DNA from 4 places in the Exiguobacterium sp. s192 genome. Region 1 is predicted to be linked to each of the others. Evidence: predicted binding sites of a transcription regulator. Region 1 holds the regulator's gene; each other region holds the start of a gene.
The links. The regulator Rex, encoded in region 1, represses fermentation and respiration genes when NADH is low (regulators of the CRP and FNR family bind a similar motif). The targets are predictions, from matches to a motif close to TTGTGAAATATTTCACAA.
Positions count from the first base shown of each region.

Region 2: the regulator Rex is predicted to act here: its motif matches at 1,771-1,788, upstream of pflB (formate C-acetyltransferase).
Region 3: the regulator Rex is predicted to act here: its motif matches at 1,228-1,245, upstream of KNP87_RS06020 (L-lactate dehydrogenase).
Region 4: the regulator Rex is predicted to act here: its motif matches at 1,733-1,750, upstream of cydD (thiol reductant ABC exporter subunit CydD).

Region 1 is NZ_JACSMS010000016.1:32,262-35,417, reverse strand. Features, by position in the region: gene KNP87_RS16090 (ABC-F family ATP-binding cassette domain-containing protein) at 1-1,052, opposite strand, end outside; gene KNP87_RS16085 (redox-sensing transcriptional repressor Rex) at 1,209-1,868, shown strand; gene KNP87_RS16080 (twin-arginine translocase TatA/TatE family subunit) at 1,868-2,074, shown strand; gene tatC (twin-arginine translocase subunit TatC) at 2,082-2,861, shown strand; tRNA gene KNP87_RS16070 (tRNA-Ala) at 2,970-3,042, shown strand.
Region 2 is NZ_JACSMS010000005.1:51,744-54,899, forward strand. Features, by position in the region: gene KNP87_RS09975 (hypothetical protein) at 1-12, opposite strand, end outside; gene KNP87_RS09980 (DEAD/DEAH box helicase) at 63-1,238, opposite strand; gene KNP87_RS09985 (hypothetical protein) at 1,267-1,698, opposite strand; gene pflB (formate C-acetyltransferase) at 2,046-3,156, shown strand, end outside.
Region 3 is NZ_JACSMS010000002.1:216,134-219,289, reverse strand. Features, by position in the region: gene KNP87_RS06025 (GNAT family N-acetyltransferase) at 1-66, opposite strand, end outside; gene KNP87_RS06020 (L-lactate dehydrogenase) at 239-1,192, opposite strand; gene KNP87_RS06015 (DUF92 domain-containing protein) at 1,359-2,129, opposite strand; gene KNP87_RS06010 (5-formyltetrahydrofolate cyclo-ligase) at 2,129-2,677, opposite strand; gene rpmG (50S ribosomal protein L33) at 2,740-2,889, opposite strand; gene KNP87_RS06000 (1,4-alpha-glucan branching protein domain-containing protein) at 2,994-3,156, opposite strand, start outside.
Region 4 is NZ_JACSMS010000007.1:44,841-47,996, forward strand. Features, by position in the region: gene ypfJ (KPN_02809 family neutral zinc metallopeptidase) at 1-638, shown strand, start outside; gene KNP87_RS12045 (nuclear transport factor 2 family protein) at 687-1,076, opposite strand; gene KNP87_RS12050 (RrF2 family transcriptional regulator) at 1,092-1,574, opposite strand; gene cydD (thiol reductant ABC exporter subunit CydD) at 1,786-3,156, shown strand, end outside.

The sequences.
Region 1 (3,156 bases):
CGGAATGTGATGTTTTTCGAGACGGCTTCTTCATAACCGACAGCAAGTTGGTTCACCTGCAGCACGTCATTGCCGCTTTGCTTTTCAATCGGGAACGACAGGACCGTACTGCGTTCGTCGCCGTCCGGTCGATCGATCCGGTCGACCTTCTCAAGACGTTTGCGGACGCTTTGCGCCCGTTTCGTCGTCGTCGCGCGGGCGATGTTACGCTGGATGAAGTCCTGCATCTTCGCGATGTCTTCCTGCTGCTGTTCAAACTGTTTCATTTCCTGTTCGTACAACGCCGCTTTTTGTTCGAGATACTTCGTATAGTTGCCGGTAAACTTCCGGGAGACGTTGCGGGACAATTCATAAACGACATTGACGACTTGATCAAGGAAATACCGGTCATGGGAGACGATCAGGACGGCGCCGCGGTAACCGGATAAGTAACTTTCGAGCCAAGACAGGGTATCGATGTCGAGGTGATTGGTCGGCTCATCGAGAATCAACAGTTCCGGTGCCTGCAGCAACATCTTCGCCAGGGCGAGACGGGTCCGTTGACCACCGGAAAGTGTTTGAATCCGGCGGGAATAATCGTCCGGATAAAAGCGCATCCCGTGTAAGACGGAGCGGATGTTGGCTTCAAACTGATAGCCGCCGGCTTCCGAGAAGTCGTGTTGTGCCTGATCGTAGGTTTTGAGCAACCGATCGTAGGCGACCGGATCATTCAAGATGTGCTCCATGCCCATCTCGATTTCCATCCGGCGTAACGCCCGTTCTTGATCCTGCAGGTGTTCGAAGACGGTCAGCATCTCGTTCCAAATCGATTCGTTGGACTCCAGTCCGCTGTCCTGAGCGAGGTAACCGATCCGGACTTCCTTGCTCTTCATGATTTCCCCGGAATCATGTGACAGCTCACCGGCGATGATTTTTAAAAGTGTCGATTTTCCGGCACCATTTCGACCGACGAGGGCAATCCGGTCCCGTTCCTGTACTTCGAGTTTAATATTGTCTAAAATCGGCTCAACACCGAATGATTTTGAGAGTTGGTTTACTTGTAAGAGAATCATATCCATCCATCCTTCCACCCTTTAGTCTATCACGAAAAATCCTGCCGAATATAATATTTGTTACTCTATGTGAAGTGGTTTACAATCAAGGAGAGTAGAATTCTTTGCATTGATTTGGGTGCCACGTCAGAACGTGGCCGAAGGGGGAACTGCAGTATGAATGGGCCAGACACAAAAATACCACAAGCAACGGCGAAACGACTGCCGTTATATTATCGTTTCATCCAGAGTCTTTACAACTCCGGCAAGCTGCGCGTCTCGTCAGCAGAGCTCAGTGAAGCGGTCAAAGTCGACTCGGCGACGATCCGTCGTGATTTTTCCTACTTTGGGGCGTTAGGGAAAAAGGGGTACGGTTACAATGTTCAACATTTGTTAACATTTTTCCGAAAGACACTTAACCAAGACGAGGTCACGAATGTCGCCTTAATCGGGGTCGGACACCTCGGGACAGCGTTTGCAAATTATAACTTTTTAAAGAATAATAGTACTCGTATCGTCATCGCGTTTGACGCGGATGAGGAGAAGGTCGGAACGACGACACAAGACGTTCCGATTTACCACGTGTCAGATATGAAAGAACAAATCAAAGCGAACCATGTCGACGTCGCCATCTTGACGGTACCGTCCCAGTTCGCACAGTCAGTAGCGGACGAGTTAGTTGAGTATGGTGTGACCGGCATTCTGAACTTTACACCGGCACGATTAAACGTACCGGCCCATGTTCGGGTCCATCACATCGATCTGTCGATTGAGTTGCAGTCGCTTGTTTATTTCATGAAGCATTATTCGCAATCAGCTGAAGGAGTGAAATCATAATGGAAAACCTTATTCCGTTAACAGTAGGATTTATGGGACCAGGGAGTATTGCCTTAATCGGTGTCGTCGCCTTAATCATCTTCGGACCGAAGAAATTACCGGAACTCGGCCGCGCTGCCGGTCAGACGTTAAAAGAGTTCAAGAGTGCGACAAACGGCATCATGGACGATGATAAAGACAAAAAGGACGAAACGAAAGAGAAGTGAGTGAATCATGGCGATCGATCAAGAGCAGAGTATGACGACGCACTTAGATGAACTCCGGAAGCGGATTGTCTGGTCGCTCATCATCGTGGTGGTCATGTTCGCTGCAGCTTTTCCGCTTGTCCGTCCGCTTGTGCGTTTTCTGCAGGCTGACTTAAAGGAGCTTGGAATTGGTCTGAACGCTTTTAACGTGGCTGATCCACTGATGTTATATCTGAATCTTGCGTTCATCATCGCAATCGTCTTGGCGTCACCGTTTTGGATGTACCAGCTTTGGGCGTTCATCCGTCCCGGTCTGCATGACCAAGAACAAAAAGCGACGTTGACGTATATTCCAGTAACGTTCTTCTTATTTTTAGCTGGTGTTTCATTTTCTTACTTTTGGTTGTTACCGTTTTTACTTGAAGTATCGACAGAGCTCGGACAAGAGCTCGGCATCGAACAAGTCATCGGCGTCGAGAACTATTTCAGCTTTTTGATCCGCTTGACGATCCCGTTTGGAATACTGTTCCAACTGCCGGTCGTGACGATGTTTTTGACACGGCTTGGACTCGTGACGCCGTTCTTCATGCGGAAGAATCGGAAGTATGCCTACTTTGCGTTATTCGTCGTCGCGGCGTTGATCTCACCGCCGGACGTCACCTCGCATTTAATGATCTCTGTCCCGTTGTTCGTCTTATATGAAATCAGCATCATGATTTCAGCGCGGACGTATAAAAAAGTACTGATCTTGGAGCAACAAGCAGAACTGGAGCGACAGGCGGATTTGATGCGTGACTTAAATAAATAACGACCGAAACTCTCCTTGTCGAGGCGGCAAGGAGAGTTTTTTTGTAAGCGGTCTAATTTTATATTGAAAAAATGAACAGCAATGGTTATACTCTTAATAGAAACACACGGGGGCTTAGCTCAGCTGGGAGAGCGTTTGGCTGGCAGCCAAAAGGTCGTCGGTTCGAGCCCGATAGTCTCCATTCCGTTTGTTCAAAAACCCTTGGGAAACCAAGGGTTTTTTTGTGTTTTCCTATAAGAAATCTTCTTATTAAAATAAGGGGAATATAGGGAGTTTCATGCTTTTGATGACATAA
Region 2 (3,156 bases), on a different contig from region 1:
CGCTGTATTCATCTCTGCTTCCGATACAGTCGTCGGAAAAGGGATTATCTTTCGCTCACTTTTCATCGTGTCGGTCCTTTCCGGTGTGGGTTCGCCGGTCGTTTGATTGTTTCCGGTTCAGTGACTTCCCGTTTCGGAATCACTTCTCCCCGATAGATCTCCATCTCTTCCATCTCCACACCCATTTGTTTCGCCAATGTTTTCAGGTGTCTTAAATCGTGATCCGTGACAAGAGCTAACACCATTCCGGAAGCATTCCCACGTCCCGTACGTCCCGAACGGTGAACAAAGTCATCAAATGATTCAGGTAAATCATAATGCACGACATGTGTGACTGCTTCGATATCGAGTCCGCGTGCGGCTAATCCCGTTGTCACGAGTAACGGGAACTCTCCGCGTTTATACGAACGCAGCGTCTCCATCCGTTCCCGCTTTCCTTTTTCAGCATCTAAAATCCGATACTTCAATGAAAACTTGCTTAATTCTCCATTAAGCGGTCCCAAGAAAGAACGGTTATTGATGAAGGTCAGTACTTTTGCTCCCTGCATGTTTGCCAACCGGCGTAAATATTCAGGCTTGAGACGGCGTGACATTTCGATATAACCAAATTTCACTTGTGTGCTGACGGCACGTTCGACGCGAATGCGTTCCGGCTCGTTTGCAAACAATGTTTTCCCCCACTCGGCTGTCCGCTCCGGTAATGTTGCCGAAACAAAAGCCAACTGCCGGTCACGGAGTGCACTGTTGGCAATCCGCGTTGCCGATGCACTCATGCCGCTCTCATAAATTTGATCCGCTTCATCTAAAACAATCAGCTTTACTTTGTGCATCTTGAGTTTTTTAGAATCAATCAATTCCACCAGACGTCCCGGTGTCCCGACAATGATTTGAGGTTTTTTCTTCAACCGTTCGTGTTGACGTTTTAATTCGACGCCACCGATGAAGGCACCTGATTTAATCCCGCTGCCTTGTGCAAACAGTTGAATGACTTGGTGAATCTGCATGACGAGTTCACGTGTCGGTGCTGTGATGACGACTTGAATATGCGGCTCCGCTGCGTCAATCAATTCTAACGCCGGAATGACATAAGCCAATGTTTTTCCGGTTCCGGTCGGTGCTTCGACCAACACATCTTTTCTGTCCCGTAACAACGGAATCGCCTGTTCTTGGACCGGCATCATCGTCTCGAAACGTGCACGCTCCCATGCTTCTGTAATAAAAGGTTTCATAAAGTCCATAACGTGTATTCTCCTACTCTCTTCTGCATCATTCTGTGACATATTCAAATTGATCGGTCGTTTCGTCACGCAGACCACGTAACGTTTGTGTGTATTCGTTTCCGGCGTCGATGAGCCGGATGTGATATACCACTTCCTGGTCATTCTTTATTTCTTCCGTCAAAATATCGAACCCTTGAATGACCCGGTCTTGCAGTTCATTCGCCAGTTTCGGAAACTGACTGAGCACCGGGTAATCGGATCGGACATCACTCGGGCGACGAATCAGCTTCGCCAAGTATTTTTCTTTATATCCGATGAAGTCTTCAAAATCAAAGTCATCTTCAAAACGAATCCAAAAGCCGTCTTCCTCAAACTCCGTAATCATTCCCGTTCGCGGTGTTCCTTCAGTCGATACTTTTAACGTCACCCAATCACCTGCTCTATAATCGGCACGGTCTTCCAACAGCAAAAAATCCATTTTATGCACCTCCACGGTCTATATTCCCTTTTTCATTGTCAACGATACTTCATAAAATTACAAGACAACCTGATGTGACTTTTATCACAACACAAACTGTCCCTTTGCTTTTTGGAAAAAAAGAGTGATACAGATTCAGAATTCCTGTTTCTTTCCGCCAATCTTCTGTTTTTCCGCTGCTCGGCGATGAATGATACAGAACACGCGGAATCCATTCATACCAACACTTTTCACATTCGCTGAGCTTTCACAGGGATGTAAAACTCTCGCATACGAATGTTTGTTACACTATTCACATAAGGGATATGTGTTGAACTGTCTACCTTACAAACGAAGGAGTGTTCATGATGTTACTCGAAAAAACGCAAGCATGGCAACAATTTGAAGCAGGACAATGGTCCAATCAAATCGATGTAGCCGACTTCATTCGACGGAATCGGACGGAATACCGCGGCGACGATCAATTCTTGGCCGGTCCGACGGTCGCGACAGAAACACTGTGGCAACAAATCATGAGTTTGACAAGCGAAGAGCGGACACGTGGTGGTGTATATGCCGTTGACGCTGCGACACCCTCAACGATCCTGTCACACGGTCCCGGATACCTCGATCGTGACTTAGAAAAAGTCGTCGGTCTCCAAACCGATGAACCATTCAAACGCTCGATTCATCCGAACGGCGGCATCCGGATGGTCAACGATGCGCTCGAAGCCTATGGTTTTAAGGCAGACCCTGTCGTGACCCGGACGTTCAGTGAATACCGGAAAACACATAATCAAGGCGTGTTCGATGCCTATACTCCCGAAATGCGCGCCGCCCGAAAAGCCGGTATCATCACCGGACTTCCAGATGCTTACGGACGCGGTCGGATCATCGGTGATTACCGTCGCGTTGCGTTATACGGAACAGCGTACTTGATTGAGCAACGGAAACAAGACTTACAGAACCGTGGTGGCTTTTTGTCCGAATCGATGATTCGCGACCGTGAGGAAATGAATGAGCAAATTCGCGCGTTGCAGGAACTGACCGAACTCGGCAATCGTTATGATTGTGACCTGTCCCGTCCTGCGGAAACGGCACAAGAGGCGTTCCAGTGGGTCTACCTCGCCTATCTTGCTGCCATCAAGGAACAAAACGGTGCCGCGATGTCACTCGGCCGTGTCTCAACGTTCCTCGATATCTATATCGAACGTGATTTGCAGACCAGACGCTTGACGGAACAAACTGCTCAGGAGCTCGTCGATCATTTTGTCATGAAACTCCGGATCGTCAAATTCCTTCGGACACCGGACTACAATGATTTGTTCTCAGGCGATCCAACCTGGGTCACGGAATCAATCGGCGGGATGAGTGAAGACGGCCGCTCAAACGTCACGAAAAGTTCGTTCCGCTTCTTACAAACACTCGTCAATCTCGGTCCGGCCCCTGAACCCAACTTGACCGTCCTTTGGTCGACGC
Region 3 (3,156 bases), on a different contig from region 1:
ACCTTCCAGTCGAAGACTCCAATACTGTTCTGCATCTTCTTTCGTTAACTTCCGAAATGTATACATGACTGTCTTTCTCCCCTTTATGCGTTTTTACTACTGGATCTGATGACGTGAAAACTCCTCTATCCTTTACATAACCTTTTTCTAGTAAAATAAAACCTAGTTTAATCGAGAATCTTTCAGACAAAAAAACCGTACCCTTTTGATAAATCAAAAGGGTACGGTTTTAAAAAAATCAGTGAAGCACCGGTTCCATCGTTTGACGCAACACTTCTGCTGAATGATGGAATTTTTTCAATTCTTCTTCCGTCAATGAAAATTCAATGATTTCCCGGACACCTTGTCGATTGATGATAGCCGGAACACCAATATGGATTCCTGAAATTCCGTATTGTCCATCGACATGTGCACCAACGGTCAATATACAGTTTTCGTTACCGAGGATGGCCCGTACAATCCGCACGAGACCAAGACCAATCGCATAATAGGTCGCCCCTTTACGTTCGATGATATGATAGGCAGCGTCGCGGACGTTGATATAAATCTGGTCAAGGTCTTTTTGGGAGTAGAGATCATCTTCTGCCAATAATTCATCAATCGTCTTTCCGTAAATGCGGGAGTTGCTCCAGGCCGCAAATTCTGTATCACCATGTTCCCCTAAGATATAGGCATGGGCGTTTCGAGAATCGATATGGAAATACTCACCTAACATTTGACGTAACCGCGCCGTGTCAAGGACTGTCCCGGAACCGAACACACGTGATTTCGGCAGGCCGGAATACTTCCAGGCCAAATGAGCCATGATATCGACCGGATTGGAAGCAACGACGATGATGCCGTCAAAACCGGACTCCATGATTTGGCGCATCATCTCTTTCATGATCAAGGCATTTTTTGCTACCAAGTCAAGTCGTGTTTCGCCCGGTTTTTGTGGCGCACCGGCCGTGATGACAATCACTTCCGAATCTTTACAATCGGAATAATCTCCGGCCCAAATGCGAATTGGCGAAGAACTGAACGGTGTTCCGTGGTTTAAATCCATCGCTTCCCCTTCGGCTTTTGCTTTATTGACATCGATGATCACTAATTCTTCACATAAACCGGCTGTCGTCATCTGATACGCAAAACTTGATCCGACGGCTCCGGCGCCAACCAACGCAACGCGTGTTACTTTCGCATGTAATTCCATCCTCTATGTCCACCCTTCCAAACTAATTTAAAAGTTTGTTAACTATCTCACAAATAGATTGTAACATCTTTCACAAAGTCATGAATGCTGTGAAAACGTTCACATCTTGTCTAAATTGTGTCAATGATATCCTAACATAAGGTAAAATTACATCTACAGTTTCCACTTACCACATTCGATACACAATAAAACCAATCAGACCTGCCAGTGCACTCGATAAAAAGTTGACTCCGTCATTCCCGAGCCATTTCCAGCCTTTGACGTAAACTGTCGGTGTATCATGATGCATCCGTTTTTCTGTTTCTTTCGAGCAGACCGTACAACGAAACTTCCGTTGAATCGTTCCGCCAAATAATGTATCAAACAAACTTCCGGCCACTCCCAAGGCGGTCACGAGTACCCATGTATCGGCAGGTAATGTAAACAACAGATCACCGGCAGTTGCGATAAACAAGGCTCCGACCACTGTCGCTGACGTCCCGAGGACAGAAACCGCTCCGCTCGTTCCGGCCGGAACACGCCGCCCTGTAAAAAGAAACGGATTTTTTTGCGAAAGCGGACCGATTTCAGAAGCCCACGTATCCGCATTCGAAGCAGCGAGCACAATCAAAAACAATACAAGAAACGCGGTGTGTTCCGTCCATGCATAGCCGACCGAAGCAAGAGTTGCGACACCGCCGTTTGCAAGGACTTGCCAGCCGTCACGCGCTCCGTCTTTTTCAACGATTTGATTCACCGTCTGTTTTCTCCGTTTGCCGAGTTTTGATAATAGACTCGAACTGCCAAAAAAGAGCATCAATAAGATCAGTCCGCTGTATCCAAACCCATAAATGACGACCGTTCCGACGACAATCGTCCAGACAGCACCGCTGATCGTCAACAGCTGCAATCGATAACCGATGTATCCGAGTAAAAAACAAAATAGGATTCCGTACATCACCGACATAAAATGACCTCGGACTCTGTCACGATTTGGTCGACCGGTCGATCAAACGATTCGACGGCAAATGTCGGGACGAGTTGGCACTCGAACGCAACCGCTAACGTATTTCCCTGATAATCGACTAATGCGCGGTCGTAAAAGCCGCCTCCCCATCCAACACGAAATCCGTTTCGCATGAAGGCCCGACCGGGAACCAAACAAAGATCGATCGTATTCAATGACCGTTCCACCGCTGTATCGTCGGGTTCCCGGATCCCCATCGTTGTCTCCACCAACCGGCTGTTCGGCAGATACTCAAAAAACTTCATCTCGCGGTGTACCACTTTCGGAATCACTACCTGTTTACCGAGCTCCCATGCTTTTTCGATGATCGGATCGGTCGAACACTCATTTCGAAACGATAAGGTGACAGCAATCGAACGGGCATTTTCCCATGCTGAAACGGTGAAGAGCCGATCATAAATCTGTTGCTCACGTTGTTGCCGATGACCCAATGTATTTAATTGGTGCGTAATGAACTGTCGGATTTCCTGCTTTTCCATCCTGTAAAGTCCCCCTTATTCAACAAAAAAGCCATCACACAAGGTGACGGCTTCCATCTCAATTATTTTACTTCACGGTGAAGTGTGTGCTTACGGAGACGTGGGTTGTATTTCTTCAACTCAAGACGCTCTGGGTTGTTACGCTTGTTCTTCTTAGTGATATAAGTACGGTCACCAGTTTCAGTGCAAGCCAAAGTAATTTTAACGCGCATGGGATTCCCTCCTATCTAGCTCTCGATGTATCAAGTGTTTTTGCTTTACATAAGGTTAAGCATACTCAAGTATCGTACCAAGAAAGGAAGTGAATTGCAACTGTTCATCCGTTCTTTTTCGGAATCGTTACATGCTGGTACGGATTTTCAAGGTTCACTTGGAAGGAACGCAGTTCTTTTTCGACATGATAGTCATGTTCAATCCCGTTTCGCGCTTCTTCCCGCTCAAGATAAATCACATTTGAATGGCGAAGTGCTTCTCCTTCA
Region 4 (3,156 bases), on a different contig from region 1:
AAGAAGCGGCTGATTTCGTTTCCGTTGTCTTGGCGGATACGGAAAAAGTCTGGACAAAAGAGTTTAAGCAGGACGGCATGACCTATCAAGAACCGACACTTGTCCTCTATACGGATCAAGTCAGTTCCGCATGTGGAGAAGCCGGGAAGTCTGTCGGGCCTTTTTATTGTCCGGGGGATCAGAAATTATACATCGATTTAAGTTTTTATGACGAGTTGCAAACGAAATACGGCGCACCGGGTGATTTTGCGATGGCGTATGTCATCGCCCATGAAGTCGGGCACCATGTCCAGACCTTGCTCGGAACATCAGACGAAATCATGCCGCTTCGTCAAAAGATGAGCGAAGAGAAATTTAACAAGTATCTCGTTCGTTTTGAACTGCAGGCGGATTATTATGCGGGCGTCTGGGCGCATCACGCGCAAGGACAAAATCTGCTGGAAGAAGGCGATTTGGAAGAGGCACTTGGTGCCGCGAATGCCGTCGGCGACGATACGTTACAGGAGAAAGGACAAGGCTATGTCGTGCCGGAAAGCTTTACGCACGGGACGTCTGCGCAACGGGAACGCTGGTTCCAAAAAGGATTTGACAACGGAACGATTGAAGGCGGCGACACCTTCAAAGCGAAGAACTTATAAGCATGAGCAACAGGCACCACTTCATAACGAAGTGATGCCTGTTTTAGATTAATCGTTGTATTGGTTGAACATCGTAGTATCGTCCGGGACATTAGCGAGGTAGACGATTTTTCCGTCTGCATCCAGTCGGGCGATATCCGTTCCGTCTTGCGTGAAGACCGATCCGTCCGCCCGCTTACCGCAAACGGCCCAGCGTGTTTCAAGCGTATCGCCTGTTTCGGAAGGCAACCATCCTGCATGCATGTGCTTGATGTCCTGATTGGCGGTAAAGACCATCCGGACAAACTGTTTCCAGGCGTCAATCCCGTGTTGTTCCTGTCCGTTGAGGACAAACGTAATCTCATCCGAGAACAGGGAAATCAAGTCCGTAAAAGCTTGTTCGTCGGTCCGGGAAGCATCAAATAAATCAAAATAGCGGTCGAGTGTAGTAGTGTTCATCATAATAATCTCCTTTTAGTTGCGAATCATTTTTTCTTCGATTAAGCTTTGCAGTTTTGTCAGATGGTCGGGCGGACAGTTCAAATAAATTTCACGGCGGATCGAATCGATCGTCTCGCGTTTGAGCGTCGATTGCCACGACTGTTCGGCTTCCGCCATCAAGTCGGACAATAAGCAGATGTTTTGATTTTGGATCCCCATCAAATCTTCAAAGACTCCGCTTGACGCATACAAAGATTGTTTGCCTTCAATTGCTTCGTAGACATCAAACACACGAATTTGTTCCGGCGAAGCTTTCAGCCGGAACCCGCCTTTGGCTCCGGGAACGGACATCAGCAGATCCGCATGAACAAGCTTGCGGAGCAGTTTTTGAAAGTAGGTCGGGGAAGCACCGAGTTGTTGGCTGATGAATTCGCCCGGCAGGACCCCTTTATCCGGTAAAAACGTCAATAACAGCATGGCATAGATGGATTGTTCGACACCGGTCTTCATTTGCATAAGACATTCTCCTTTTTGTATAACGTGGATAACTATTGTCCACGATACAACCGGATCAATGGATTGTCCAGTAAAATGTCTCTCACAAAACCGTCACACCTTTTCGACAGCATACCCGTGGCATCAATAGAATGGATTCGGTATACTGAATGTACGATATGTGAAAATATTCACTAAAAGTCGTTCACACTTTGTGAAAGGGCGTTTGATTATGAATCCACTTAAAGGAATCATCACGATTCCACGTTCAATTTTAATACAACTGGTGCTGGCGGCCGTCTTAATGGGTGTTGCCGTCATCGGTCAATCCTATTTGATCGTCATCATCGTCGATCGGATTTTCCTGCAAGGGGATCCGTTCGCGGCAGTCATTCCGTTGCTTGGTGTCCTGCTCGGGATGCTTGTCCTGCGTGTCGGCGTCACGTACTGGAACGGACGTCTCGGGACGAATCTTGCGGCACGGGTCAAACAGGACTTACGCCAGGCACTTGTTGCGAAATATACGAAAAACTCCGTTGAATCGATGCTCGAAGGACAATCCGGAAAAAAGGTCAGTGTCTTGCTGGATTCCGTCGATGAGATGGACAGTTATTACAGTCAGTACATGCCGAAAGTCATCCAGACGTCAATCGTCCCGCTGATGGTGCTGATCGCAGCCTTCAGCTATGACTGGGTCACGGGACTCGTCATGATGATTACAGCCCCGTTCATTCCGTTGTTTTACATCGTCATCGGAATCATGACCCAAAATCGGGCCGATACGCAGCTGGAGAAGATGAATGCTTTCTCCGGAACATTTCTGGATACGTTACAGGGACTGACGACGTTGAAATTATTTGGTCGGGCGAAGGCCCAACAGGACGTCATCGAACGGAGCAGCCTCGACTTTCGGGATGCGACGTTGACGGTGCTGAAACTTGCCTTCTTGTCATCATTGATGCTCGAATTCATCTCGATGCTCAGTATGGGAATGATTGCGCTTGAAGTTAGCTTACGTTTGATTCTGTTCCAAAGCATCACCTTTGTCCCGGCCTTTTTGATGTTGGTATTGGCGCCGGAATACTATCTGGCGTTAAAGGAAATGGGCGCAGCGTTCCATACAGGACGGGGCAGTGTCGCGGCTGCGAAACAGATTGCGGCGGAACTGACGGAAGATGACCGGAGCGTCGTCTTCGGACAGACGGAACTGCCGGCAGCCCGTCCACCACAGATCGAATTAAAGGACGTCGCTTTTTCGTACCGCGATGCCCGGTTTGCGATGGCCGAACTGAATCTTGCAATCGAACCGTATCAGAAGGTCGCGTTGATCGGTCGCAGCGGTGCCGGTAAATCGACGGTCCTTCAGTTGCTCGCGGGTCTCGCCGATCCGCAGGACGGACAACTGTTACTTGACGGTCAACCCCGTCAGATGATCACCGAAGCAAGCTGGTTCCGCCAACTGAGCTATATCTCCCAGCATCCGTATTTGTATGCCGGGACGCTGGCGGAGAATATCGCGATTGGTGAATTGCGTGAAGCATCCCGTTCAGCGATTGAACAGGCCGCATCTGACGCCGGTCTGACAGAACTGATCGGACAGTTG